DNA from 3 places in the Micromonospora sp. ABR4_055 genome. Region 2 is predicted to be linked to each of the others. Evidence: riboswitches for the same ligand, from Rfam matches in the RefSeq annotation. Region 2 holds a riboswitch; each other region holds the start of a gene.
What was found. Region 2 has a riboswitch for cobalamin ahead of cobN (cobaltochelatase subunit CobN). Riboswitches for the same ligand answer to the same signal wherever they lie in the genome.

Region 1 (9,711 bases), on a different contig from region 2:
GGGCGGCCGGGGTCCGCACCACCAGGCGGTCCAGCAGGTCACGGCTGGCGGCGGCGACGGCGGCGACGGCCGCGTCGAACGCTTCGGCGTTGTGTGCGGCCGGCTGCCGGAACCCGGAGATCTTCCGTACGTACTGTAGGGCGGCGGCCTCGATGTCGGCGACGGTCACGTCCGGGGTGTACGGCTCACGCAGTGTCTTGATGCTTCGGCACATGGGCTCCATCGTGCCTGACCCGGCGTCGTCACGGGAACCCGAGTTGACATCACTAGCTAGCATAAATAGCCTTATGGCTATGCAAGTTAGCATACCGCCTTGTCTCGGCGGCCGGTGTGCCTAGGGTCGGACTCACCCCGGACGCCCTGGTGGACGCCGCGATCGCCCTCATCGACGAGCACGGCCTCGACGCGCTGACGCTCAGCGCACTAGCCGGCCGGGTCGGCGTCGCCGCCCCGTCGCTCTACAAGCACGTCGGCGGCGGACTCACCGAACTGCGCACCCTCGTCGCCGTACGGGTGCTCGACGAGGTCGCCGACGAACTCACCCGGCACACCCTCGGGCTGAGCCGCGACGCCGCCGTCGCCGCGCTGATGCGCGCCAGCCGCGGCTACGTACGTCGGTATCCGGCCCGTTGGGCGGCGATGCCCGCCGACCCGCTGCGCGAGCCGGCCACGGCCGCCGCCGGCACCCGGCTGCTGGAGGTGTTCCTGGCTGTACTGCGCGGCTACGGGCTGGACCCGGCCGCAGCCGTCCACGCCACCCGCTGTCTACGGGCGACCGTACACGGCTTCGTCGCGTTGGAGGTCGCCGGCGGCTTCGGCCTGCCCGAGGACCTGGAGCAGACGTACGACCGGCTCATCGCGATGGTCGTCACCAGCATGCCGCGCGACTGATCAGGGCCCGACCGTCAGGGCCCGACCGGGGGGTGACGCGGGCCGGGTAACCGCCGGCGCGCGGCGGCGACCAGCCGGGCCGCGATCCGCGGCCGTGCCGCCCAGTGCAGATGCAGGTACGACGCGTGCACCCCGGCGGCGACGAAACCCTCCGGCGCGGCCCCCCGCCACCCCCAGGCCGGTGCCGCGCCAGCGCGCGGCGACACCTCCGTGCGGTGGAACTCGTGCCCGGTCAACCGGCTGCCGGTCGGCAGCGCCACGCTGTCGTTCAGCGCCACCGCGTCGCGGTAGCCGAGGGTCAACCGGGACGTCATCCGGGCGTCCGCCGGCAGCACCCCGCACATCGGGGCCCCGTCGAGGGTGCGGCACAGCCACAGCAGGCCGGCACACTCGGCGACGACCGGCGCTCCGGTGGCGGCGACCGCCGCCACCTGCGAGCGCAACCCGACGTTGGCGCTCAGCTCACCGGCGTACACCTCGGGGAAGCCGCCGCCGACGACGAGCGCCGCCGTGCCGACCGGCAGCTGCTCGTCACGGACCGGATCGACGGTACGCACCTCGGCCCCGGCCGCCGTCAACAGCTCCACGGTCTCCGGGTAGCCGAAGCTGAACGCCGGGCCGGCGGCGACCGCGACGACCGGTCGGCCGTCGGCCGGTCCTGGCTGCCCGCCGGCGCCCACCCCGGCACCGAGGTCGGGGGCATCGTGGACGGCAGCCGCCGGAGACCACCGTTCGACCGTCATCACGGCCGCCGTGCGCGCCACCGCCGCCACGGCGTCCAGGTCGACCGACGCGGCGACCAGCGCCGCCAACGCCTCGACCGAGGCGCGGGCCTCGGCGGTGCGTTCGACCGCCGGCACCAGACCCAGGTGCCGCGAGGGGGTGTCGACCGACGGCTGTCGACGTAGCACCCCGAGCACCGGGGTGCCGACCTCCGCGCAGGCGTCCCGCAGCACCTGTGCGTGCCGGTCGGAGCCGACCCGGTTGAGAATCACCCCGGCGATGTGGACCTGACCGAACGACCGGAAGCCGTGCACCAGGGCAGCCACCGACCGGCTCTGCCCGGCCGCGTCGACGACCAGCAGCACGGGCGCGGCCAGCAGCGCCGCGACGTGCGCGGTGGAACCGACGTCACCGGCACCCACCCGGCCGTCGTAGAGACCCATCACGCCCTCGATCACGGCCAGATCGACGCCGGCGACACCGTGCGCGAACAGCGGCGCGACCAGGTCCTCGCCGACCAGCACCGGGTCCAGGTTGCGGCCCGGCCGACCGGCGGCGAGCGCGTGGTAGCCGGGATCGATGTAGTCCGGGCCGACCTTGAACCCGGCGACCCGGACCCCACGTTCGGCGAAGGCGGCGAGCAGGCCGGTGGCCACCGTGGTCTTGCCGTGGCCGGAGCCGGGTGCGGCGATCACCACCCGGGGTACGGCTACCACTCGATGCCCTGCTGACCCTTGCGTCCGGCATCCATCGGATGCTTGACCTTGGTCATCTCGGTCACCAGGTCGGCGAGGTCGATCAGCTCCGGCGCGGCGTCGCGGCCGGTGATCACCACATGCTGGCTGCCCGGCCGGTCGCGTAGCACCGACACCACCTCGGCGACGTCGATCCAGCCCCACTTGATCGGGTAGGTGAACTCGTCCAGCACGTAGAACCGGTACGCCTCGGCGGCCAGGTCCCGACGGATCTGCGCCCAACCTTCGGCGGCCTCGGCGGCGTGGTCGCGTTCGGTGCCGGGGCGCTGGATCCAGGACCAGCCCTCCCCCATCTTGTGCCAGGTCACCGGCGCCCCTCGGCCCGACTCACCGAGGGTACGTAGGGCCGCCTCCTCACCCACCTTCCACTTCGGAGACTTGACGAACTGGTAGACGACCACCGGCCAGCCGGTCGACCAGGCCCGCAGCGCCATCCCGAACGCCGCCGTCGACTTGCCCTTACCGGGGCCGGTGTGCACCGCGAGCACCGGCTGGCGACGCCGGGCCCGGGTGGTCAGCCCATCGTCGGGAACGTGTTCCGGTCTTCCCTGTGGCATCAGGCCGCCCTCAGCCGGTCGTGGACATCCGGACCCGACGCCGCCAACGCGGCCAGCGGCAGCCACTGCGCGGTGAAGCCGGCCGCGAGCCGGCGGGCCAGACCGAGCCGCACCGGGCCGGCCTCGCAGTCGAGCACCACCATCGGCGTACCGGCGAGCACCGGTGCCAGCGTCGTCGGGTCCGGTCCGGCGGTCGCCCGCCCGTCGGTGACCAGCAGGACCAGCGGCCGACGGCGCGGGTCCCGGCGGTGCTCGGCGGCGACGGTGGCCGCGGCGACGCGCAGCCCGGCGGCGATCGGGGTACGGCCACCGGTGCGCAGCTGCGCCAGCTTGGCGACGGCCACCTCGTGGCTGCTGGTCGGCGGCAGCACCACGTCGGCGGCGGCACCCCGAAAGGTGATCATCCCGATCCGGTCCCGCCGGTGGTAGGCGTCGCGCAGCAGCGACAGCACGGCGGTCTTGACCACCGTCATTCGCTGCCGGGCCGCCATCGACCCAGAGGCGTCGACCACGAACAGGATCAGGTTCGCCTCCTGGCCGACGTAGCGGGCCTGGCGCAGGTCGGCGGGGGTGATCCGGCGGGCACCCCGGGACGCGGCGGCGCGCACCGTTGCCGGTAGATGCACCGTCGACGGCCGTCCGGTCGGCGACCCGGCGCCGACTACCCGGCCCCGGTCGGCGTGGGCCGCCGAACGTCGGCCGGGCGTCGCGCCCGCACCGAGCCCGGGGAGCCGCAGTGTCCGGGGCCGGTACGCGGGCCCGGCCGCCGCCGGAGCCGGACCGCCCGGCGGTACGCCGTCCGGCTGCTCGGCACCGACCGCCGGACCGTCGGCGTCTGCCGTAGCTGGCTCAGGATGCCGGCCGGCGTCCGAGTCGGGCGCGCCGGGTGGCGGCCCACCGTCCGAGTCGGGCGGGCCGGGTGGCGGCCCACCGTCCGGTAGTGGCGGACCCGGCGGCGGAGGAGGATCGGGATCGTCGCCGCACTCGTCACGCAGCACCTCGTCGAGGCGCTGCTCGTCGGCGCCGGGCGGGTCGAGCGGGTCACGGCGCCGCCGGTGCGGCAGCGCCAGCCGGGCTGCCTCGGCGACCTCGGCGGCGGTGACCGCCGGTTGGCCCCGCCAGGCGGCCAGCGCGACGGCGGCGCGGGCCATCACGATGTCGGCCCGCATACCGTCCACCTGGTACGCCAGGCAGATCCGGGCGATCCGGTCGATCTCGGCATCGGGCAGCGTGACCGCAGGCAGGGCCGCCCGCGCATCGCGTACCCGCAGTGCGAGCTGGTTGTCGGCGGACTGCCAGCGGTCCGCGAACGCCACCGGGTCGGTCTCGTACGCGAGCCGACGGCGCACCACCTCGGCCCGGTCCGCCACCAGGGTCGGTGCGGCCACCGACACCATCAGCCCGAAGCGGTCCAGCAACTGTGGACGCGGCTCGCCCTCCTCCGGGTTCATCGTGCCGACCAGCAGGAACCGGGCGGCGTGGCTGACCGACACCCCGTCGCGTTCGACGTGGGCCCGGCCCATCGCCGCCGCGTCCAGCAGCAGGTCCACCAGATGGTCCGGCAACAGGTTGACCTCGTCGACGTAGAGCAGGCCCCGGTGCGCGGCGGCGAGCAGCCCCGGCTCGTACGCCTTCACGCCGGCGCTGAGCACCCGCTGGATGTCGAGGGTGCCGACCACCCGGTCCTCAGTGGCGCCGACCGGCAACTCGACCAGTGCGGCCGGGCCGCCACGCGCGGTCACCGGCGCGGTGTGCGGCCCGTCCGGGCAGGCCGGGTCCGGGGCCGCCGGGTCGCAGGCGAACCGGCAGCCGAGCACCCGGTCGACCTCCGGTAGCAGCCCGGCCAGCGCGCGGACGATCGTCGACTTCGCGGTGCCCTTCTCACCCCGGATGAGCACTCCGCCGATGCCGGGGTGCACCGCGGCGAGCAGCAGGGCCTGCCGCAGGTCGGGCAGGCCGACGACGGCGGTGAACGGGTACGGCGTCATGGCAGGGGCCGACAGGTGTGCATGGTGAATCCCTCCCGCGGGTGTCCACGCCCGCGTACCGGTGGACCAGCGAGCGGCCGGAGTCTCCTGGCTGCCGGATCGACGTCGCGTCCCGAGCCTTCCCGCCATCGGGGCAGTGGCTGTCTCAGGGGGACGCGACTCACCGGTCACAGTGGCGGGACCGCCCCGGATTCGCACCGGGTTCCTCCGCGCACCGCTCGTGCCGGTCATGCTCCCCCACCCGCGGTCCACCGTCAATGTGGCGCCGGTCCCGTTGCCGGCCACGGCCACAGCCATTGCCCGGCCGGTCACGACGGCGGTACGCTGCGCATGCCACGGTGTTCGGGAAGCCGGTGTGAGTCCGGCGTGGTCCTCGCCACTGTGACCGGGAAGTGTCCGATCCACCATGCCACTGGGCCGACGACGGTCCGGGAAGGCGGGACGGCTGCGACGATCCGGGAGCCAGGAGACCGGCCGTGGCACGCACCGCATCGCCACGAGGCATGGACGAGGGGATTTCCTGGCATGACTGCACCTTCTGTCGGCGGAGAGGTCACCACCACCGCCATCCGCGTACCGCTCGCCGGTTGGTTGCTGGCCGCCGTCGCGGCGGTCGTCATCTACCTGGTCGCGCAGGACAACGGGCTGGTGCTGGCCGGTGCCGCCGAGTTCATGCACGAGTTCACCCACGACGGCCGGCACGCCCTCGGCGTACCGTGCCACTGAGCGGCGGCCAAGCTCCGATGACTACCTACCCGTTCCGCGCGGTGCTGGGCCGCGGACTGCTCGCCGGTACGGCCGCCGGCGCGGCAGGTGCGGTGGCGGCCCTGCTGATCGTCGAACCGCAGATCGAGTCGGCGCTGGTCGTCGAGGAGGCCCGCGCTGCGACCGGGACGGCCGGACACAGCCACGACGAGGAGTTGGTCGGTCGGGCCATGCAGGTCCTCGGCGGGCTGGTCGCCACCGTCGCGGTGGCGCTGTGCCTGGCGTTGATCGTCGCCGTGGTCTTCGCGGCGACCCGGCACCTGCTGCCCGGCCGCGACGACTTCCGCCGCGTGGGGCTGCTCGCCGGGCTCGGCTTCGTCGTGGTGGCGCTGCTACCGGCGATCCACTTCCCGGCCAACCCGCCGGGCGTCGGCGACCCGGACACCGTCAACCAGCGCACCGGGCAGTATCTGTCGTTCATCATCGCCGCGGCCGCCGTCACCTGGCTGGCGCTGCTGACCCACCGGCGGCTGACCGGCTGGGCGCGGCCGGCTCCCTACCGGACGGTGGTCGCGGCGGCGCTGGCCGTCGTCGGGTACGCCCTGCTGCTGGCGTTCTCGCCGGCAACCGGGGTCGACGTGCCCGCCGATATCCCGGCGGCGCTGCTGTGGGAGTTCCGGCTCGCCTCGCTGGCGCAGCTCGCCACGATGTGGACGGTTTTCGGGGTGGTGTTCGGACTGCTGCTCACCCCGGCCCGGACCGGTGACCGGCGGCCCACGCTCGCCAACGTCGCGTGACGGCGGAGCTTGGCCCGGCGGGACCGGCACCCGGGCACCCCGCCCGGGTGACCGTCTGCCGGGGCTGCTGCTGCGGCACCCGCCGCAAACACCCGGACGTCGACCACGACCGGCAGCTCGACCTACTGCGCGCGGCCGCGCCGGTACGGGTGTCCGACTGCCTCAACGCCTGTGACCGGTCCAATGTGGTGGTGGTGCAGCCAGCGGTGTTGGCCCGCCGACTGGGTGCCCGCCCGGTGTGGCTCGGCGGGGTGCACGACGAGACGGCACTGTCGAGCGTCGTCGACTGGATCGCCACCGGCGGGCCGGGCCTGGCCGCACCGCCGGACCGGCTCGCCGGGCTGCGCTTCGCCGCCCCCCGCTGGGGAAAGTCCGCCCCGACGTCCTGACCGCGTAGTGCCGTCGCTTGCCGGCCACCGCGTTCCGGCGGCCGACAAGCGCCGCCCCCGAACGCGCGCCTGCCCGGATCACGGTCACCCATTGGCGCACGTTCGACAAGGTACGGCGCGAACCGATTGCACAATCGTGCAACCGTCCGGTGCCGTGGCTTCTCCCCTACGGCGTTGTTACTGTGCTGAGCTGACGGCTGTGACACGGGGAACGGGGAGCATCAGGACGCACGGCCCGACTGCGGTTGCACCACTGACCCGGTGGGGCGCCTCACCCGATGCCGATCTGGTCTACCGGGCGCTGACCATGCTCGGTGCCCGCAGCAGCGGTCAGTTCGCCCACGAGCTGGGGCTGACCCGCAAACGCGTCAAGGTCGCACTCGACGAACTGAACGGCCTGACGGCGGCCGTGCCGACCGCCGCCGGCTGGCGGCCGTTGCCAGCCGGTCCGGTCATCGCGCGGCTTCGCCGGCCAGCGCAGCCGGTACGGCGACAGGACGTCTGGCGCCAGCATTTCCGTACCGTGCACGGCATCGACCTGCCCGGCCCGGACGATCCGGCGGTACGCAGCCTGGGCAGCCGGGCCGCCGCCCGCGACCGGGTGCGGCGGCTGGTCGCCGCCGAACGGCACGAACATCTGACCATCAACACCGAAGTGATCAGCGCGGCGGCCTCGGCGGAGGCGATTCCGCTGGACCGCAGCCAGCTGGACAGGGGTATCCGGGTCCGGGTTCTGCAGCGGCCGCCCACCATCGACGACCACAGCCGCTATGATCCTCGTGGCAGCTACCCTGGCGTGACTGTCGGCAAGCGGCGTGTCCGCCACGCCGGTGGCCGCAGGTACGCCGACGCCGTCATGGGCGGCTTCGCCGATCCCCACCAGCGATCCGACCATCACGGACTGGTGGACTCCGGCTGGCTGCGCCACCGGCCAGTTGAGCGGCCTCGTGGCGGACCCCGACCTCGGTACGGTGCTGCCCGGGCGAGGCGGCGCTCTGCACCACCTACACGGACAACTACCGGTTCGGGGTCGCGGTGTTCCGCCCCGATGACAGGCCGGCCTTCGTCTTCCGCTCCCAGTTGGTGCCGTACCACCCGACCGACGCCTCACCGGTGCGGATCGTGTTTCCGGGCGGGGTGCCACCGGCGAACCGGGGCGTCTGTCTGATGCGCTCGGAGCAGGTCCGCCTGGCCTGCGTCGAACTCGTCGGTGAGCCGGACGGCACGGTGGCCGCCCGACCGATCCCGGTCGACCACCCGCTGGTCGTCAAAATGATCACCTTCGATGATCAGACGGAACTGCCCGTGCCGAGTCCGGGCTGCGCCAACTGTGTGGCGTTCCCCGAGGAACAGTGACCGCCGGGGCCGTCGGGCAGGCGGGACAGGTCCGGCTGCGGCAGCGTGCCACAGCCGGACCGGGGACGATCAGCGACCGGCGGTGCCGTAGTACGCGGTGCGCATGATCTGCTGCATGTCGTTGAGCATCGGCATCCGCAGGTTGGCCGGTGCGCACTGCGGCCATGCCGATCACCTCGTTCGGTCGGCACCGGCGGCACCCCGCCGCCGGTGCGCGACCTCATCGTCACCCGGTACGGTGATCGGTCGCTGCCGCCGTACGTGCCCGATCGCCGGGACCTAGGTCAGCCGACGATCGATCCACTGTGGCCGCTTGACTTTCCGGTCAGCTTGTGGAGCGCGCCGCCGCCAACTCCCGGGCCTTGGCCGGCCAGGTCGGCAGGCTGGCAGTGGCCCGTACCCCGGCGGCGCGGACCGCCGCGCGCAGCGCCGCCTCGTCGGTCGCACCCAACTGCTCGTACGTGCGGATCCCGGCGGACTGCAGGGCGGCGGCCATCTTCGGCCCGATGCCCTCGATGCGCCGGAAGTCGTCCGCCGGCCCAGCCTCGGGGGCGGCGGGCGACTCAGCGGTAGACGGCTCGACGGCGGCGGGCGGGTCGACGGCGGGCGGGTCGACGGCGGGCGGGTCGACGGCCGGCACCTGCTCAGGGCTGGCCGCATCGGCGGTAGTGGCCGGCTCGACACTGGCCGGCTCGACACTGACCGGCTCAACACTGACCGGCTCGGCCGTGTCATCCGCAGCGGGCTCGACGGGAGTCTCGGTGGCGGGCTCGGTCTTGACCGGGTCGGCCGGCGATGCGGGTTCCGGACGGGCCGGGTCGGCCGGCGACGGCTCCTCCGAGGTGGTGGTCGGCGGCTCGACGGCGGCAGCCGCCTCAGGCTTCACCGGGGCGTCCTTGCCGGCGGCGGACCGGCGGCTCATCACGAGCCACCCCGCGACTGCACCGAGCAACACCACGACCAGCAGAATCAGTATGTTTCCGAGGGACCAGTCCACGGCAAACCTCCAGCACCAAAAGTCAGAATCGCGAAAGGGTCTCGTTGTGGCCTTGTCGCTGTCAACCTACGGGCAGTCGCAAGGCGCTTCGAGGGCAGGTCGGTCCCGCTACTCTTCGCCAACCACAGTGGGACGGTGCGTGCCACCGAAGAACGGGGAGCGCACTCCCCGCGGGTGCAGTTCAGCCGGGTCCACGTCACCTGACTCGACCCGCCCGGTGACCGCGCGTACCAACGTCGGCCGGTCCCATCCACGCGCCGCCCGCAGCGGTGCCAGTGTGGTGCCCGCCGACAGCGCCACCACCAGGTCCGCCGCCGGGGCGGTCAGCCACGGCGCCATGCCGAGGCCGTCGGCCAGGTCGACACCGTGGACGGCGAGCTCGACGACCCGGGTGGCCTGGAAGTCGGTCAACGTCATCAGGTCACCGTGCCGGGTGACGACCATTCGGTCCGGCGGCTGCGCGGTGACCCGGGCGGCGGCGGTCGCTGCCCGCGCCGCCAGTTCGTCGACAGCGGCGGTGACCGTCCGGGCCGCCGCCCACCGCTGAGCGTCG
Region 2 (9,711 bases):
GACTCCCGGTGCTGATGGTCGACCGGGCCGCCGCGCCACCCGTGCCGACGGTCAACGACGTCGGCGCCGCCCTTACCTGGCTGATCGGGCTGGGCGCGGCGGCGGGCGCTCAGCCCGGGTAGCGCCGTGGGGTGAACACCACCGGCGGCCCGGCGCCGTCGTGGCTGACCTGGGTCGCCGACGAGCCGACGATCAGCAGGGTCCGCATGTCGACCATGGCCGGATCCAGGTCGGCCAACGCCACCACGTCGACGCGTTCACCCGGACCGCCGACGTCGCGGCCCACCACCACCGGGGTGTGTGCCGACCGGTGCTCCAGCAGCAGGTCCCGGGCCCTGGCCAGCTGCCAGGTCCGGCTGCGCGACGCCGGGTTGTAGATCGCGATCACCAGGTCGGCGCGGGCGGCGGCGCGCAGCCGCCGTTCGATCACCGGCCAGGGCTTGAGCCGGTCCGACAGGGACAGCACGCAGTAGTCGTGCCCGAGTGGTGCCCCCACCCGGCTGGCCACCGCCTGGGCGGCGGTCACCCCGGGCAGCACCCGGACCGGCACGTCCTTCCAGCGGGGCTCGGCGGCGACCTCCAGCACCGCCGTGGCCATCGCGAACACCCCGGGATCACCGGAGGAGACCACCGCGACCCGGGCTCCGTCGGCCGCCAACCGCAGCGCGTGGGCGGCGCGCTGCGCCTCGACCTGGTTGTCCGACGGGTGCCGGCGTTGCCGGGGGTTGGCCGGCACCCGGTCCAGGTACGGTCCGTAGCCGACCAGGTCGTCGGCGGCCGCGAGGGCGGCCTGCGCCTGCGGGGTGATCCAGTCCCGGCCGGCCGGGCCGAGGCCGACCACCACCACCTCTCCCCCGCCGGACCGAGCAGGGTCGGCGGCGCTCGCCGCGACAGTGCCACCGCGACGGCTGGCCAGTAACGCCAGAGAGAAGTACGGCGCGGTCGCCGGGTCGACGTCGGCCAGCGGCGCGACGCGTTGCCCGACGGTGCTGGCCCGCTCGACGTACCAGGCGTCGTCGAGGCGGCCGGCGACGGTCAACGCGTCGCGGACGGCCGGGAAGGTCCGACCCAGCTTGAGTACGGCGGCGGCGTCGGTGTCGGCCAACCGTCGGGTCAGCTCCGCACCGGACAGGGTGCCGGGCAGGACGGTCAGCACCTCGTCGGCCTCGACCAGCGGCCGGCCGAGTGCGGCGGCTGCCCCGCTCATCGAGGTGACCCCGGGCACCACCTCGGTCGGGTAGCGGTGCGCCAACCGCTTGTGCAGGTGCATGTAGGAGCCGTAGAACAGCGGATCGCCCTCGGCGAGCACGACCACGGTCCGACCGGCGTCGAGGTGGGCGGCCAGCCGTCGCGCGCAGTCGGCGTAGAACTCGTCCATTGCCGCCCGGTAGCCGCCGGGGTGGGTGCTGCGTTCGGTGGTCACCGGGTAGACCAGCGCCTCCTCGATCTGTCCGGCGCGCAGGTACGGCTCAGCGATGGACCGGGCGACGCTGCGGCCGTGCCGGGCACTGTGGTGCACGATCACATCGGCGGCGGTGATCAGCCGGGCCGCCTTCACGGTGACCAGTTCCGGGTCACCGGGGCCGAGGCCGACGCCGTACAGCCGACCCGGGCCGCCGCGACGCGCGTTCATCTGCCCACCTGTCCCTCGTCGTCGCTGGCGATCGCGTTGAGTGCGGCGGCGGCCATCGCGCTGCCGCCGCGTCGTCCCCGGACCGCCAGGTGTTCCAGTCCGCCATGGTCGATCAAAGCCTGCTTGGACTCGGCGGCGCCGATGAAGCCGACCGGTACGCCGAGCACCGCCGCCGGCCGGCCGGCACCGGCGTCGACCAGCTCCAACAGTCGGAACAACGCGGTCGGTGCGTTGCCGACGGCGACCACCGCGCCGTCGAGGCGGTCGCCCCACAGTTCGACGGCCGCAGCGCTGCGGGTGGTGCCCAGCCGATCGGCCAGCTCAGGCACCCGGGGATCGGACAGGGTGCACAGCACCGGGTTGGCGGCCGGCAGCCGGCGTCGGGTGACCCCGGCGGCCACCATCGTGGCGTCGCAGAGGATCGACGCGCCGGCGCGCAGCGCGGCCCGGGCCGCCACCACCACCTGCGGCGAGAAGACCAGGTCGTCGACCAGGTCGACCATCCCGCAGGCGTGGATCATCCGGACGGCGACCCGGGCCTGTTCGGCGGTGAGCCGGCTCAGGTCGGCCTCGGCGCGGATGGTGGCGAACGACTGCCGGTAGATCTCGGCCCCGTCGCGGACGTGGTCCATCACGGCTCCTCGCGTGCGGTGCGGACGGCGGCGGCCAGCGCCGCCCCTGGTAGGACGTGGACGGTGGGGCGGCCGGGCGCGCTCACCTGGTAGCCGTCGCCGGTGGCGAGGACCCGCAGCGCCGGTCCCGCTGGGGTGCCGCAGCCGCGCTCACAGCCGATCCAGTGCACCGGCAAGTGCGCCCCACTGGCCGCGGCCGGCCGGCCGGCGTGCGTCGCCGCCGCGTCGGCCCGTACGTCGGCCCGCGACCGGGCACAGCCGGGACGGCCCGCGCAGGCGGTGACGCCGAGCCACGGCGACCCGGGGTCGGTGTCGAGACCCGCACGGTGCAGCCGGCGCGCCCAGCCGGGTGCGTCGGTGAGCCGAGGCAGCACCACGGTCCGCCACGGGGTGATCCGCGCCTGCGGTGCGGCGGCGGCGAGCAGGTCGGCCTGCGCGGCGGTGAGCTGACCCAGCGGTACGGCGAGCACGAGTGCCTGGTCGCCGTCGGGGCGGCGCAGCACGCCCACCGGCGGTACGCCGGACCGTCGCGGTGCGGTCGGCGGGTCGGCCGCGACCCGGTGGACGCCCGGCGTGGTGGCGAGCGCCGCGACGAACCGTGCCAGTTCGGCGGCGGCGAGGTCGCCGATGCGCCAGATGGTGCCGGCCACGGCACGTTCGTCGGCGAGGAAGATCCGGGCGGCGGCGACCGCCACCCGGACCGCGTCGGTCGGCGTGGTCCGTAGGCCGTGGTCGACCCCGGCGAGCCGGATACCGACCCGGCCGTCCGACCCGGGCAGCAGGCCCACGTCGGGGCGCGCCGCGACGGTGGCGCCCCGACCGTCGTCGACGGCGAACAGGAACCGGCCGGAGAGGCGGGTCAGCTGTGGCTGTGCGCAGATCGCCGCGTCGAGGGCGCGGACCTGCGCCGCGACGTCCCACCGAGGCACACTGTCCACACCGGCCAGTGGGGAGCCGAGGATGTTGCGGGCCCGGTCGTGTCCGGGTGCGGGCAGCAGCCCGGCCGCGCTCAGCCGGCCGGCGAGCACCCCGGCGGCGTCGGCGGCCACCCCCCGCAGTTGTACGTTGGCCCGGCTGGTCAGCTCCAGGTGTCCGTCACCGAGGTCACGGGCGGCGGCGGCCAGTACGGTCAGCTGGCCGGCGGCTAGCAGCCCACCGGGGCAGCGGACCCGGGCGAGGTGCCCGTCGGCGGCCGGATGCAGCGCCAGCGTGCCGGGGCAGGCATCGGGGCCGCCCCGGACGGGCGGCAGCGGCGAGGCGGACACGCGGCGGATACTACGGGCTGCCACGGGAGGCGACGCCCTCGCGGCGAATAGATCACACCTTGACGAAACGTCCCCGGGTCGTGACAGTGGTCGGTAGCCAACTGCGGCGGCAAGTGGAGGAAGCCGGTGTGATTCCGGCGCGGTCCCGCCACTGTCACCGGGGAGCGGACCCCACCGACGGCCACGGCCCCGATCCACGGGGCGGGAAGGCCGGGGCGAGCCTCGATCCGGGAGCCAGGAGACTCCGGTCGCCGCGACCGACGACCCGGGGCGCGGACCCCGAGGGAGGACCAGGCGTCCGATGATGCTACTTCTGTCCACTTCAGATACTGATTTGCTGAGTGGACGGGCCAGCGGTGCCGACTGGCGCCTGGCGAACCCGGCCCGGCTGTCGGTCGACGACCTCACGCCCCTGCTTGCCGACGTCGACCTCGTGGTGGTCCGGCTGCTCGGCGGCCGCCGGGCCTGGCCGGACGGACTGGACGCGCTGCTGACCGACGGACGCCCAGTGGTGGTACTCAGCGGCGAACAGGCACCCGACGCCGCCCTGATGGAGCTGTCCACCGTACCGGCCGGGGTGGCCGCCGAGGCCCACGCCTATCTGGCCCACGGCGGCCCGGCCAATCTGGCCGAACTGCACCGATTCCTGTCCGACACGGTGCTGCTCACCGGGCACGGCTTCGCCGCGCCGCGGCCGGCCCCGGAGTGGGGCGTACTGGAACGCCCGAACGTGCCGACCGGACCGGGCCAGCCGACCGTGGCGGTGCTCTACTACCGGGCCCACCACCTGGCCGGCAACACCGGCTTCGTGCACGCCCTGTGCGACGCGGTCGACGCCGCCGGCGGTCGGGCGCTGCCGGTCTACTGCGCCTCGCTGCGCTCGCCCGACCCGCAGCTGCTGGCCACCCTGCGCCAGGCCGACGCCCTGGTGGTGACGGTGCTGGCCGCTGGCGGAACCCGGCCGGCGACCGCCTCCGCCGGGGGCGACGACGACGCCTGGGACGTCGGCGCGCTCGCCGAACTGGACGTGCCGATCCTGCAGGGACTCTGCCTGACCAGCTCCCGCCAGACCTGGGCGGCCACCGACGACGGGTTGTCCCCGTTGGACGCCGCCACCCAGGTGGCCATCCCCGAGTTCGACGGCCGGCTGATCACCGTGCCGTTCTCGTTCAAGGAGATCGACGCCGACGGGCTGTCGGTCTACGTCGCCGACCCGCAGCGGGCCGCCCGGGTGGCCGGGATCGCCGTCCGCCACGGCGCGCTGCGGCACATCGCGGCGGGCGACAAACGGATCGCGGTGCTGCTGTCGGCGTACCCGACCAAGCACGCCCGGATCGGCAACGCGGTCGGGCTCGACACCCCCGCCAGTGTGCTGGCGCTGCTGTCGACGTTGCGCGACGCCGGCTACGACGTGGGGCCGCCCGACGGCCCCGACGCGCTGCCGGGGCTGGCCGACGGCGACGGCGACGCGTTGATGCACGCGCTGATCGCCGCCGGCGGGCAGGACCCGGACTGGCTCACCGAGGAGCAGCTGGCCGGCAACCCGGTGCGCATCCCGGCCGCCGACTACCGTCGCTGGTACGCCGAGTTCCCGACCGAGCTACGGGAACAGGTCGAACGGCACTGGGGTCCGCCGCCGGGCGAGCTGTACGTCGACCGGTCCCGGGATCCGGACGGCGAGATCGTGCTGGCCGCGCTGCGTACCGGCAACATCGTGCTGCTGGTGCAGCCGCCGCGCGGCTTCGGGGCCAACCCGGTGGCCATCTACCACGACCCGGACCTGCCGCCGAGTCACCACTACCTGGCCGCGTACCGGTGGCTGGAGCACAGCTTCGGCGCGCACGCCGTGGTGCACGTCGGCAAGCACGGCAACCTGGAGTGGCTACCGGGCAAGACGGTCGGACTCAGCGCCGACTGCGGGCCGGACGCCGCCCTCGGCGACCTGCCGCTGATCTACCCGTTCCTGGTCAACGACCCCGGCGAGGGCACCCAGGCCAAACGCCGGGCACACGCCACCCTGATCGACCACCTGGTGCCGCCGATGGCCCGGGCGGACAGTTACGGCGACATCGCCCGGCTGGAGCAGCTGCTCGACGAGCACGCGAACATCGCCACACTGGACCCGGCCAAACTGCCGGCGATCCGGGCGCAGATCTGGACGCTGATCCAGGCCGCCCGGCTCGACCACGACCTCGGTCTGAACGACCGGCCGCACGACGCCGAGTTCGACGACTTCCTGCTGCACGTCGACGGCTGGCTCTGCGAGATCAAGGACGTGCAGATCCGTGACGGGCTGCACGTGCTCGGGTCGGCGCCGGTCGGCGCGGCCCGGGTCGACCTGGTGCTGGCGATGCTGCGGGCCCGGCAGATGTGGGCCGGGCAGGTGGCCGCGCTGCCCGGCCTGCGGGAGGCGCTGGGCCTGGACGAGTCCGGCACCGACCGTGACGACACCGACGCGGCCGAGGCGACCGCCCGGGAGCTGGTCGCGGCGATGGAGGAGCACGGCTGGCGGTCGGACGCCGTCGCCGAGGTCGCCAAGCGCGTGCTCGGCGCCGACGGACGGGCCGCGCTGGTCACCCGGATTCTGGACTTCGCGGCGACCGAGGTGGTCCCCCGGCTGGCCCGCACCACCGACGAGCTGGCCCACGTCGCGCACGCGCTGGCCGGCGGGTACGTGCCGGCCGGGCCGAGCGGGTCGCCGTTGCGTGGATTGATCAACGTGCTACCGACCGGGCGCAACTTCTACTCGGTGGACCCGAAGGCGGTGCCGAGCCGGCTGGCCTGGGAGACCGGGCAGGCGATGGCGGAGTCGCTGCTGGCCCGCTACCGGGCCGACGCCGGCGACTGGCCTCGCTCGGTGGGACTGTCGGTGTGGGGCACGTCGGCGATGCGGACCGCCGGTGACGACATCGCCGAAGTGCTGGCGCTGCTCGGCGTACGGCCGGTGTGGGACGAGGCGTCGCGGCGGGTGACCGGCGTCACGGTGGTCCCGGCCGAGGAGCTGGGCCGGCCGCGCATCGACGTGACGGTGCGGATCTCGGGCTTCTTCCGCGACGCGTTCCCGCATGTGGTGGCCATGTTGGACGACGCGGTCCGACTGGTCGCGGCCCTCGACGAGCCCGACGAGGTGAACTTCGTCGCCGCGCACGCCCGCGCCGACCTGGCCGCCCACGGTGACACCCGGCGGGCCACCATGCGGATCTTCGGCTCCAAGCCGGGCACCTACGGTGCCGGGCTGCTGCAGCTGATCGACAGCCGCAACTGGCGCGACGACGCCGACCTGGCCGAGGTGTACGCGGTGTGGGGCGGCTACGCCTACGGCCGGGACCTCGACGGCGCGCCGGCCCGCGACCAGATGGAGTCGGCGTACCGGCGGATCGCGGTCGCGGCGAAGAACATCGACACCCGCGAACACGACATCGCCGACTCCGACGACTACTTCCAGTACCACGGCGGCATGATCGCCACCGTCCGGGCGTTGACCGGGTCGGCCCCGGCTGCCTACGTCGGCGACAGCACCCGGCCGGAGGCGGTGCGCACCCGCGCCCTGCACGAGGAGACCGCTCGCATCTTCCGGGCCCGGGTGGTGAACCCGCGCTGGCTGGCGGCGATGCGCCGGCACGGCTACAAGGGGGCGTTCGAGCTGGCCGCCACCGTCGACTACCTGTTCGGCTACGACGCCACCGCCGGGGTGGTAGCCGACTGGATGTACGACAAACTGGCCGAGACGTACGTGCTCGACGAGGTCAATCAGCGGTTCCTGACCGAGTCGAACCCGTGGGCGTTGCACGGCATCACCGAGCGGCTGCTGGAGGCGGCCGACCGCAAACTGTGGGAGTACCCCGACCCGGCGGTGCTGGACGGGCTGCGGGAGGTGTTCCTGCGGACCGAGGGCGACCTGGAGGACCGCGCCGGGTGACCGCGCATCCCGGCGGCGGACCGGCGGCATCCCGCGTAGGGTCGAGGCATGAGTGCGGCGGCGTCGGGAAGCATCCGGTACGACGGGACCACGGTCGCCGGTGCGCAGCCGGAGAGCGTCCTGCTACCCGGCCACGATGTACCGTTGGGCCGCTACACGACGGTCCGGCGGCTGCTGCCGCAGCGACCCCGGCGCATGGTCGGTGCCTGGTGTTTCGTGGACCACTTCGGGCCGGACGACGTGGCCGGGCGGCCCGGCATGCAGATTCCGCCGCACCCGCACACCGGGCTGCAGACGGTGACCTGGCTGGTCGACGGGGAGATCCTGCACCGGGACAGCCTGGGCAGTATGCAGTCGATCGTGCCGGGGCAGCTCAACCTGATGACCGCCGGACACGGGATCGCCCACTCGGAGCAGTCGCCGCCGGCGCATCCGCCGGTGATGCACGGGCTGCAGCTGTGGGTGGCGTTGCCGGAGTCGGCCAGGCACGGGGAGCCGCGGTTCGAGCACCACGCCGCGCTGCCGCAGGTCGGTGCCGGCGACGCGGGGCTCACCGTGGTGGTCGGCGAGTACGCCGGCGTCCGGTCCCCGGCCCGGATGGCCAGCCCGATCGTCGGAGCACAGATCGACATCGGCAGCCCCGCGCCCGTCGAGCTGACGCTGCGCGACGATTTCGAGTACGCCCTGCTGGCGATGTCCGGCACGGCCCGGGTCGACGGGGTGGAGCTGGCCCAGGGTGGGCTGCTCTATCTGGGTGAGGGTCGGTCGGCGTCGACAGTGACCGCCGCCGACGGTGATGCCCGGCTGTTCCTGCTCGGCGGTGAGCCGTTCGAGGAGCCGCTCGTCATGTGGTGGAATTTCGTCGCCCGCAGCCACGAGGAGCTGGTGGCGGCCCGCGACGACTGGGCGGCCGGCCACCGGTTCGGCACGGTGACCGGTTGTGTGGACGCCCCGCTACCGGCACCGGAGATGCCGATCACCCGGATCAAGGCCCGCGACCGGCACGGTCGCACCGTCGGCTGACCGTCGCACGGCGACTCACGGGCGTCGACGTATCGAAATTCTTCGTTCACAATCTTTACTGTTAACTGTCTTTACGCTAACTTCGTCGGCAACGGCCGGCCGCCCCCACCGCCACCCACGACGTGCGGAGCGCCCCCATGCAACGACGACTTCTCCTGCCCCTGCTCGCCACCGGCACCATCCTCGGCACCCTGCTGGTCGCCACGCCGGCCAGCGCCCACGGCTACGTCTCCTACCCGCCCAGCCGACAGGCGATGTGCGCGCAGGGCCGGGTCGCCAGCTGCGGCCCGATCGTGTGGGAGCCGCAGAGCGTCGAAGGCCCCAAGGGGCAGCGCACCTGCCACGGCGGGGTGAGCCGGTTCGCCATTCTCGACGACGACAGCGTCAACTGGCCGGCCACCACGGTCGGCGGGGCGGCCACCTTCACCTGGACGCTGACCGCCCGGCATGCCACCAGCACCTGGGAGTACTTCGTCGGCAGCACCCGGATCGCCGTGTTCGACGACGGCGGCCGGCAGCCCAACGCCACCGTGTCGCACACCGTGCACCTCGGTGGCCGCACCGGCCGGCACAAAGTGCTGGCGATCTGGAATGTCGCCGACACCACGAACGCCTTCTACTCCTGCGTGGACGTCCAGATCGGTGGAGGTCCGGGCCCGTCGCCGACCCCACCCCCGCCGTCACCCACTCCGACGCCACCGCCGCCGACCACCGCGCCCCCGACGCCAACGCCCACCGCGTCACCCGGTCAGCCCGGTGGCACCTGGGCCGCCGGCACTGCGTACCAGGTCGGTGCCGTCGTCAGCTACGCCGGCGTCGACTACCGGTGCCGGCAGGCACACACCGCCCTCGTCGGCTGGGAACCGCCGAACGTGCCGGCACTGTGGCAACGGCTCTGACCGGTCGGTGCATGATGTACACATGTCGCAACCGCTCGGTCGACCGTTCTGGCGGTTCTGGAGCGCCGCCACCCTCGCCAACAACGGTGACGGGATCCGCCTCGCCGCCCTCCCGCTGCTGGCCCTGTCGCTGACCGGGGACCCGCTCGGGCTGGCCGTCGTCGCCACCGCGCAGACCCTGCCGTGGCTCGTCGCCGGGCTGGCCGCCGGCACGCTTGCCGACCGGGTCGCGCCGCGTACGCTGCTCGCCGCCGCCGACACGGTACGCGCCCTGCTGCTGGTGGCCCTGGTGGCGACGGTGGCCACCGGCACCGCCACCATCGCCCTCGTCGCCGGGGTC
Region 3 (9,711 bases), on a different contig from region 2:
AGTCGGTCGGGGGGAACCGGATCGGCATGTCCCGGTCGAAGCTCTCGATGTTGGCCCAGGAGACGATGCCGTACCGGCTCGCCGCCTCGGCCGTCGCGGCGAAGTACTCGGCCGACCGGGCCAGCTCCACCGTGCCGTCCTGGAACGCGCAGTAGTCCACGAGTCCGGCGTACCGCTGGAAGATCTCCTCCCAGATCCGCACGTGTTCCTCGGGCGAGCGGGGCCGCTGCCGGGGGTCGGTGCTGGTGGCCATGTCGGCACGGCCGTGGAAGAACGGCGAAACCAGGACGGGCAGGTCGCTGACCTCGCGCAGCCGGGCCGCGAGGGTGGTGTTGATGTCGAGGATCCGCAGGCTGGTGTCGGTGGTCTCGTGCGGCAGGTACCAGCCGCGCAGCGCCGGTGAATCGCCGTAGCGTTGCCACATCTCGTCGATGACGGCGAGGTTGACGTCGACCTCGGTCCGCCAGTCGTAGCGGTACCAGTGGTAATGCGAGTCGTACAGGCCAAGGAAGAAGTCGATGTTCCGTTCGGCGGCGAGGTCGAGGAAGAGCCGGACCAGGTCGACGTGGACCGGCAGCGCGGGCAGCCGGTCGGTCACCGCCCGGCTCGGGCAGGCCAGCCGCTCGCCCAGGCCGAGCCGGATGAGCACGACGGTGTCGATCCCGGCTTCGACGAAGGTGTCGAACTCGCGGGCCCATTCCCGCCCGCCCCAGTTCTGCGACGGAATGTCGACGCTGATCTCGTCGAGGAAGGTGCCACTGATCGCCTGGTACGGCATGGACGTTCCTTTCACGGTTGGTGCGGCTACGGTCACTTCAGTCCCTTCGTCGCGATGCCCTCGACGAAATACCGCTGCCCCAGCAGGAAAATGATCAAGGCGGGGAGGGTGAACATGACGCTGGCCGCCATCAACGGACCCCAGTCGACGCCGTGCTCGGAGAAGAACGCGTACAGCCCGACCGACAGCGTGTACTGGCTGCTGTCGGTGAGATAGATGAGCGGGTTGAGGAAGTCGGTCCAGGTCCAGACGAACTGGAACACCGCCACGGTGGCCAGCGCCGGCCGGGCCAGCGGAAGCACGATCCGCCAGTACACCCGGAACTCCGAGGCGCCGTCGAGCCGCGCCGCGTCGAGCAGCTCGTCCGGGATCCCGACGAGAAACTGGCGGAGCATGAAGATGAAGAACGGGATGCCGAAGAAGCTCGGTACGACCAACGGGAAGTAGGTACCGACCAGGCCGATCTTGTTCCACAGCAGGTACAGCGGAACGAGGGTCACCTGCGGCGGCAACATCATCGAGCCGAGAACGAGCGCCAGCATCAGGCCACGACCGGGCCAGTGCAGCTTCGCCAGGGAGTACGCCACCAGCGGGCAGGACACCAGGCTGCCGACGACGCAGAGCCCGGAGACCAGCAGGGTGTTGCCGAGGTAACGCCAGAACGGCATCGCCGACAGGGCCGCCTCGAAGTTGCCGAACTCCCACTGCTCGGGCAGCAGCCGCGGTGGCAACGAGAACACCTCGGCGGGCGGTTTCAGAGCGGTGCCGATCATGACGACGAACGGGAACAGCATGCCGAGCGCGATCGCCCAGACGAGCGCGTGGCGGCCGGCGAACCGCGCTTTTCTATCCATAGTGAACCCATCGACGCGAGGTGAGCATCAGGACCGCGGTGACGGCGAGCGTGACGAGGAACAGCACCCAGGCGAGCGCCGACGCGTAGCCCATCTTCAGGAACACGAACGCGTTCTGGTACACGTACATCCCGTAGGTCAGCAGCGAGTCGTCGGGACCGCCGGCGGCCGCGTTGAGCCGGGTCTGCGCCAGCAGGTAGGGCTGGGTGAACATCTGCAGGCTGGTGATCAGCCCGACGATCAGCTGGAACAGCGTCACCGGGCTGATCGCCGGCCAGGTCACCGCCCGGAACCGCTGCCACGGCCCGGCCCCGTCGACCAGCGCCGCCTCGTAGGTCTCACTCGGCACGTCCTTGAGCGCGGCCAGGTAGATGACGGTCGTGCCGCCGACCATCCACAGCCCGATCAGGATGATCGCCGGCTTGGTGAACGTCGGGTCCTCCAACCAGTTCGGCTGCGGCAGGTGCAGCAGGCCGAGAATCCGGTTGAAGTAGCCGTACTGTGCGTTGAGCAGCCAACGCCAGACGTACACGCTGACCACGATCGGGATGATCGTCGGCAGGTAGACGATGGCCCGGTAGATCGGCAGGCCGCGTACCCGCGAATTGAGCGCCAGCGCGAACCCCAGCGACAGTGCCAGGGCGAGCGGTACGCCGAACACGGTCAGGTACAGCGTGTTGAACAGTGCCCTGGTGAACCGCTCGTCGGCGACCATGGTGCGGTAGTTGTCGACGCCGACGAAGGTCGGCGGCTGGAACAGGTTGAAGTCGGTGAAGCTGTAGTACCCCGACGCGACGATCGGTCCGAGGATCAGCACCACGAAGCCGACCAGCCAGGGGCTCGCGAACGCCAGCCCCAACCGGAGCTGGCGCCGCGAGGTTGTGGATCTACGGGGCATAGGAGTTGGCCTTGTCCGCCACGTCGGCGAGTCCCTCAGCGGGCGACGTGCGTTGCTGGGCGATGTCGTCGAAGGCCTGACCGAGGTCGCTGGTGTACTCGGCGGACCACGGCGTGCTGGCCAGCGACTGGGCGTTCGGGCTGCGCAGGGCGTCGAGCCAGGTCGAGAACTGCGGCAGCGTGTCGTAGCGCGGGTCGTCGAGCAGCGAAATCCGGGCCGGCAGGTTGCCCAGCGCCAAGGTGAACTGGACCATCGCGTCCTCGGACAGCAGGTACTTCATGAACTCCCACGCCTCCTCGGGGTGCTTGGCGTTACGCGGGATGAACAGCGTGCTGGTGGTGACCTGGGTGGTGCCGGCGAGTTCCGGCTGCGCCGCCGGGTACGGCAGCGGCGCCACACCCCAGTCCAGGTTGGGGGCGAACTTGTCGATGAACACCGACTGCCACTCGCCGTCGATGATCGTGGCCACCTTGTCGACGTAGAACGGGTTCTGCGCGGAGGCGTACTCACCGAAGCCGGAGGTGAAGTCGCGGACTTCCGCCACCCCGTACGTGCCGGGGATGTTCCCGGTGTAGAACTCCAGGCCGGCGACGTTGCCGGGGTCGGCCGGGGTGGGCCGGCCGGACTGATCGTCCCAGGCCCCGCCGAACATGAACCCGAGCGTGGTGAACGATGTGTTGATCTCGGCGTTGGCGTAGCCGAGCTGGGTGATCGTGCCGTCGGCGTCCCGCTTGGTGAGCTTGGCGATCTGCTCCGCCCACTCCTCGGTGGTCTCCGGCGGACCGTCGATGCCGGCCTCGGCGTAGAGCTTCTTGTTGTACATCAGCATCTGCGCGTGCAGGGCGATCGGCATCGAGTAGGTCTGGCCCTCGTACTGCATCTGGGACATCGCCGCCGGCACGAAGTCGGCGGTGTCGAGCCCGTCGGCCTCGATGAAGTCGTCCAGCGGGGCCAGGATGCCCTTGCTGGCCCAGGCCCCGACGCCGTTGCCGAAGTGGTCGGAGATGTCGAACCTGCCCTGCGCGCCGGACATCGACGTCAGCTGCTTCTGGAAGTCCGGGTTGGAGACCCCCCGGACCTCGATCTGGTCCTGGCTGGCGTTGAAGTCGGCGATGATTTCCTCGAGCGCTTCGGCCTCCGCACCGGCCCACAGGTAGGAGAAGACCACCTCGACCTTGTCGCCGCCGCCGTCCGAGTCGCCACAGGCACCGAGCGCTGTGGCGAGTACGCCGGCCACCGCCGCGGCGGTGGCCCGCCGGAAAGATTCGCGTCTCACGTGCACCTCCAAAGATCATCTTTGGTCTAGTCCAATTGTCAGTGCGGGTAGCGTAGACCGGCAGGCAGCATCGCGCTAGTATCATTTTGGTTTAGACCAGCCGCCCCTGGAGCTGACACCTCGGATGACCGCGACCAAGCATGAGCTGCTCCGCAGCCACCTGCAGAACCTCATCGAACGCGAGCTGGCCCCGGACGAGCGACTGCCCACCGAGCGCGATCTGGCCCAGGAGTTCGGCGTCAGCCGGATGACCGTGCGTCAGGCCCTCGAACGCCTGGAAAACGAGCGGCTCGTCTACCGGGTACGCGGCGCCGGCACCTTCGTGGCCCGACCAGCCATCACGAAGAGCATCGAGCTCACATCATTCAGTGACGACATGCGTCGCCGTGGACTGACCCCAGGTTCGCACCTGCGCACCGCCGAGTCGATACCGGCCGGCGCGAACGTCGGCTTCGCGCTGGGCCTGAGCCCGGCGGACGAGGTCGTGCACCTGGAGCGGGTCCGGATCGCCGACGGCGTCCCGATGTGCATCGAGCACACCTATCTCTCGGCGGCGCTCGTCCCGAAGCTGCTCGACCGGCCGTTCGACAACTCGCTCTACGACCTGCTCCGGGACCATTACCACATCCGGCTCGTCCGGGCGGAGCAGTCCATCCGGGCCACGGTCCTGGACGAGGCGACGGCCACCCTGCTGCAGGTCCCGGCCTTCAGCCCGGCCCTGCTGGTCGAGCGGACAGCCTACGACCAGCGGGACCGCCCGGTGGAACGGGCCATGTCGACGTACCGGGGCGACCGCTACGCCTTCGAGATCGAGGTGGTCCGCCCGACCACGGACGGCACCGCCTGACAACCCCTCTCCACCGGCTGACTGCCCGGCACCGTCCGGCCGCCCGCCGGCGGTGCGCACCGTCACGCGCGATGACAGACTTCCAACCCGCAGGTCAGCGACCAGAGCCGGATCTGGGCGCTCCACCCGACACGAACCTGGACTCGCTCATGCCAGACCGGCCTCGCTGGCAAGGGCCCGACGCAGCGTCAGGCGATGCTCGCGCCGGATCTGCGCCTCCTGGTACCTACGGCGGTCGTCGTCGGTCTCCGGCGACAGTGCGGGTACCGGTCGCGGTTGTCCGTTGTCGTCGATGGCGACCATCACCAGGTGGGCGGTGGCCACCAGGGTGGGTGGGACGGCGCGGTCCCACCGGTCAGCGGTGACTGTCACGGCGATCTCCATCGAGGACCGGCCGGCCCAGGTGATCCGGGCGTCCACGTGCACGACATCGCCGACCCGTACTGCCTGGAGGAAGGCGGTTTCGTCGATTGCGGCGGTGACGGCCGGGCCCTCGGAATGGCGGGCGGCGACCACACCGGCGACGGCGTCGATCAGGTTCAGAATCCGGCCGCCGTGCACGGTGCCCATCAGGTTGGTGTGGTGCTGGTCCATGATCTGCGACAGGGTCAGCCGTGACGCGGACGGTGGGCGGCTCGGCAGAGTCGTGTCGTGCACGGGGAACGTCCTTCGAGGTGGTCGTGACCCACGGAGGGGGGCAGACCACAGCGACCTGCGGGCACGCGGGCATGCGGGCCCGAAGGTACGCGGTCCGCCCGGCCCACCCGCGAGACCGGTGGCGCCACACACCCGGTCGGTGTGTGCGGCGCGGGCAGGTCTTCGGACTCGCGGGCGCGTCCGGACCGGGGTCCGGTCTCCTACTGGCCGTCGCTTCCCAGGCGCGGGTGCGCCCAGTGCCGGTGACGGCGGTCGTTCCTGCTCACCGCTGCGGGGCAGTCCCGGATTCGCACCGGGTTCCCTCTTACGACGCCCCTTCCCGACGGGCGGGGCGAACCAGCGCTGACGCCGATGATAGCGGGCCGTCGTCCCACTGTGTGGAAGGGTGATGCGGTCTGCGGCGCGGGGTGTGCGGACCGTCTCACCGGCACGACGCGGACGGGGCAGGTGAGCCGCTGCCCAGGTATGTCGAACAGCCGAGAAGCCGGACACCCTGTCGGCACCCCACCACCCGGACCAGCACCCGCACGGCGCGTCACGGGACGATCGTTACCTGACCCGTCACCAGTTGCGTTCGAGCGATCCGAGCAGGGCCGTACCCCTGCCGCTCACCCGCGCCCGACCAGCCGTTCCAGGATGTCAGCGGCGGGGCCAGCCGCGGTAGACCGGAAGCCGGTGCCGGCCCACAGGTGAACCGACTCGGGATCCCCCGCTTTCGCCGCGGCGCGGCGCACCGGACCGGTCAGGTGGTGCAGGGCCGGATAGCCGATCGGTGCCGATTCGCTGAACCGGTCGGTGAACCTGTTCCGCAGGGCGCGGGCCGGCCGGCCGGTGAAGGCTCGGGTGACGATCGTCGTGCGGCCCCCGTGGTCGGCGAGGACGGCCCGGTGCACCGGGGAGGTGCCGGCCTCGTCAGCCCGCAGCAGGGCGGTCCCCACCATCACCGCACCGGCCCCGGCGGACAGGACCGCGGCGACCTGGCCTGGGTCGGCGAGGCCCCCTGTCGCGATCAGCGGTAGGCCCACCGACCGCCGGACTCCTGCCACCAGGTCGGGCAGGCAGATCGTCGCGGGTGGTCGCGTCGGGGTCAGGGTGCCCCAGTGACCGCCCGCAGCCGCCGACTGGACCACCAGCTCGTCGGCCCCGGCCTCCGCAGCGGCGTTGGCCTCCTCGACCGAGGTGACAGTCTGAACGGTACGGGTACCCACCCGCCGGAAGGCGGCGAACACAGACCTTGGCGGAATACCGAAGGTGAAGCTGACCACCGGTACCGGGTCGGCCAGCAGGAGGTCCACCTTGTCCGGCCAGTGATCGTCGTCCTCGACCGGGTAGGCGGGCAGCGCCACCCCGTATCGCTGCGCCTCGCCGGCCAGCAGATCCGCGTACCGGGCGTAGCTTGCCGGATCGATCCGGACCGGGTTCGGCGCGAAGAGGTTGACCCCGAACCGTCCCCGCCCTGCGGGCCGTACCGCCGCGATGTCCTCGATCAGGGCCTGCGGGGTCCGGTACCCGCCGGCGAGGAACCCCAGCCCACCCACCCGAACCGCGGCGAGTACCAGGGCAGGGGTGCTCGGGCCCCCCGCCATGGGGGCTGCCACCACCGGTAGTTCGATATCCATCGGTCTTTCCCTCCCTGGCCTGGAGACGTGCATCCGGATGCCATGTCAGGGCCGGCGCCGCCGTGGCGACCGGCGAACTGAGCCGGGGTGGGGTGCCCCGGGAGGCTCCCCAAGGTACCAAGCTGAGCCGCTGACGGGCACGACTGTCCATCGACACCGTCTGGCATGCTGCGGCGGATAGTTCCGAGGCGATGCCGGCGATCCGGGCGGACCGACGCTTCGATCTCGATAACGAGGGCTTATCGATATAATTTTTGGTATCGGGGCATCATCGAGGGCCAACCAGAGGGAGAGTCGCCATGCCAAGGCCAGTGTCACAGAAGATGGGCGTCAAGGAGGGCGCGCGGGCGTTCTTCGTCAACGCCCCGCAGACAGCGCTCGAAGCAATCGAGCTACCGGCCATCGAGGTCGCCGACGAACTGACCGGGGAATTCGACTACCTCCATCTGTTCACCATCTCCGGCACCGATCTGAACGAGGTCTTTCCCCGGCTCAAATCCCATCTCAAGGCAACGGGCACATTCTGGGTTTCGTGGCCCAAGAGCAAGCAGCTCGGAACCGACCTGACCCTTCCGAAGGTCATTCATATCGGCTATAACCACGGTTTGGTCGAGAGCACCTGCCTCAGCGTCGACAGCACCTGGTCCGCCCTGAAATTCACCCACCCCAAGAGGGGCAAGACCTACAACAACAGCTTTGGGAAGCTGCCCGACGCATAGCCCACTGTCATAATCCCGCCAACTCGCCACGGTAGCAAGCCCGGCCGGTGGACAAGACTCTCCCATCGCGCCGGGCGATCAACGAGCTTGACAGGGGAAACTATGCCTGGTTTGCTGTGCGGTACTACACACCGGTCGGTGCCAATGTAGCGAAGCCCGGGGGAATAGTGTCGTGGTAGGCAGGGATTCGAGCCCTTCGTTCCATACCTCGGCTGATCTGTCCGACAGCGACCTATTTGCCCACTTATCCCCGAATCAATCGGGCCGGCTTACCGCTTCACGGATTTCCCGAGCGGTGATCTTCGCCGTACTTTTCGGTTACTCACTGAACACACTTCTGTCAGTTATCGCCGCCGGGATACAAGGTCCGCCGCTGTTCGGTTTGGTCCTTTGTCTTGCCGCCGCCTTCGTGCTGCAGATCGCGCATTCCACCCGGGACCCGTTGACCTGGGCGCCACAGGTACGGGCAGCCACTCTGAGCACTCAGGCCGTCGTCACCTTCCTCCCGTTTCTCTGGGTGGGTCCGCAGGCAGGTGCCCTCGCAGGCTTCCTCGCCGGGTCGGCCCTGCTGGCGTTGCCCCACCGATGGCGCTGGTGGGTCGCCGCCGGGGTCGTCCTGGGGGTGCTGGTCCTCCTGCGGGCCGAAGGGCTCGCGGGAGTCCACATCGCCTACGGGGTGTACTTCTCCGCGCTCACCGGCCTGGTGGTCTACGGCATCAGCTCCCTCGTCGCACTGGTCGCAACGGTCCACTCGGCCCGGGGCGAGCTGGCCTGGATGGCGGTGGCTCAGGAACGGCTCCGGGTCGCTCGTGACCTGCACGACCTACTCGGGTTCAATGTGTCGGCAGCCATGCTCAAGAGCGAGCTGGCCTACCGGCTCCTGCCGGTCGCCACCGACCGAGCCCAGCGTGAGCTACGGGACGTGCTGCAGATCTCCCATCGGGCCCTTGTAGACGTGCGGATGGTCGCCGGCGAGGGTCGGCGGATGTCGCTGGCGGCGGAGGTCGAGGCCGCCCGAGGGCTACTCACCGCCGCAGAGGTGCAGGTGGAAGTCGAGGTGACGGTTCCAGAACTGCCTGAGGAGATCGACACGGTCCTCGCCATCGTGCTACGCGAAGCCACGACGAACACGCTACGGCACAGCAAGGCACAACAGTGCCAGATCAGGTCCTCGGTGGTGGCCGGGCAGGTGCGACTGCTGATCGAGAACGACGGGGTGGATCCCGAAGGTCAGGCACACGCACCCAGCGGCTCCGGGTTGAACAATCTGACCGAACGGTTGGAACCCCTCGGCGGGAAGCTCGTCTCTACCGTCGAGGGTGGAAGATTCCGGCTCTTCGTCACCGTACCGGCGCCCTCCGTCCCGGCAGGGCACGCCACGGGCAAGGCCGATGTGACGCCGGTGGTCCCCCCTGCCGCCGGCAGCGAAGCTTCCCGGTGGCATCGGCGGGTCGCCAGGACGATCACCGCCCTGGTCTTCTCCGGATACGCGCTGCTGATGGTCATCAACATCCTGCCTGGGCAGCCGGGCCTGCCGGGCCTGATCGGTTTCGCGGCCTGCGTCGCCACCCTCGTCGGAGTCCAGATTCTCTACTCACTGCGAAGGACCTGGACCTGGCCCCGTCACCTCCTGGCTGCCAGCCTCGCCGGTCAGGCGGTCGTCACCGCCCTGCCGCTGCTCTGGATCGGCGCTCCCTGGGGTTCGATGGGCGGATTCCTGGCAGGCTCCATGCTGCTGGTCACCCGCGAGGCCCTGCGGTGGCCGCTGTACGGATCGGTCGGCGGGGCCATCTTGATAGTCTCCCTGTTCTATGGACACGACCCGGGGTGGACCGCCTATCTCACCCTCTCCACCCTCCTGACCGGGATAGCGGTCTATGGAATCGGCTCCCTGTCTGGCCTGGTTCAGCAGGTCGACCAGGCCCGGACAGAGTTGGCCCATGTCGCGGTGACCAGGGAACGTCTGCGCGTCGCCGGGGAGGTACAGGACCAGTTCGGGCAACTACTCTCCGCAATGACCGCGAAATGCGAGACGGCGATCCGTTTCCTCCCGGGGCAGCCCG

Region 1: it holds a riboswitch for cobalamin, as region 2 does, so the genes downstream of both, ACXAHD_RS22095 (CbtB-domain containing protein) here and cobN (cobaltochelatase subunit CobN) in region 2, are expected to answer to the same signal.
Region 3: it holds a riboswitch for cobalamin, as region 2 does, so the genes downstream of both, ACXAHD_RS25120 (acyl-CoA thioesterase) here and cobN (cobaltochelatase subunit CobN) in region 2, are expected to answer to the same signal.

The regions. Positions count from the first base shown of each region.
Region 1 covers NZ_JBSWXD010000107.1:872-10,582, forward strand. The annotation lists gene ACXAHD_RS22070 (DUF2277 family protein) at 1-214, opposite strand, end outside; gene ACXAHD_RS22075 (TetR/AcrR family transcriptional regulator) at 331-891, shown strand; gene ACXAHD_RS22080 (cobyrinate a,c-diamide synthase) at 906-2,330, opposite strand; gene cobO (cob(I)yrinic acid a,c-diamide adenosyltransferase) at 2,324-2,926, opposite strand; gene ACXAHD_RS22090 (VWA domain-containing protein) at 2,926-4,914, opposite strand; cobalamin riboswitch at 4,995-5,122, opposite strand; cobalamin riboswitch at 5,234-5,407, shown strand; gene ACXAHD_RS22095 (CbtB-domain containing protein) at 5,440-5,640, shown strand; gene ACXAHD_RS22100 (CbtA family protein) at 5,658-6,416, shown strand; gene ACXAHD_RS22105 (hypothetical protein) at 6,464-6,805, shown strand; gene ACXAHD_RS22110 (hypothetical protein) at 7,077-7,700, opposite strand; gene ACXAHD_RS22115 (hypothetical protein) at 7,841-8,161, shown strand; gene ACXAHD_RS22120 (helix-hairpin-helix domain-containing protein) at 8,487-9,083, opposite strand; gene ACXAHD_RS22125 (maleylpyruvate isomerase N-terminal domain-containing protein) at 9,267-9,711, opposite strand, start outside.
Region 2 covers NZ_JBSWXD010000023.1:1,381-11,091, reverse strand. The annotation lists gene ACXAHD_RS08600 (cobalt-precorrin-6A reductase) at 1-122, shown strand, start outside; gene ACXAHD_RS08595 (precorrin-2 C(20)-methyltransferase) at 110-1,633, opposite strand; gene ACXAHD_RS08590 (precorrin-8X methylmutase) at 1,630-2,265, opposite strand; gene ACXAHD_RS08585 (precorrin-3B synthase) at 2,265-3,530, opposite strand; cobalamin riboswitch at 3,648-3,774, shown strand; gene cobN (cobaltochelatase subunit CobN) at 3,832-7,449, shown strand; gene ACXAHD_RS08575 (pirin family protein) at 7,498-8,472, shown strand; gene ACXAHD_RS08570 (lytic polysaccharide monooxygenase) at 8,610-9,371, shown strand; partial or broken gene ACXAHD_RS08565 (MFS transporter) at 9,394-9,702, shown strand.
Region 3 covers NZ_JBSWXD010000138.1:7,933-17,643, reverse strand. The annotation lists gene ACXAHD_RS25145 (DUF4434 domain-containing protein) at 1-778, opposite strand, end outside; gene ACXAHD_RS25140 (carbohydrate ABC transporter permease) at 811-1,632, opposite strand; gene ACXAHD_RS25135 (carbohydrate ABC transporter permease) at 1,625-2,530, opposite strand; gene ACXAHD_RS25130 (ABC transporter substrate-binding protein) at 2,520-3,806, opposite strand; gene ACXAHD_RS25125 (GntR family transcriptional regulator) at 3,931-4,653, shown strand; gene ACXAHD_RS25120 (acyl-CoA thioesterase) at 4,801-5,310, opposite strand; cobalamin riboswitch at 5,447-5,666, opposite strand; gene ACXAHD_RS25115 (nitronate monooxygenase) at 5,919-6,929, opposite strand; gene ACXAHD_RS25110 (hypothetical protein) at 7,253-7,648, shown strand; gene ACXAHD_RS25105 (sensor histidine kinase) at 8,031-9,711, shown strand, end outside.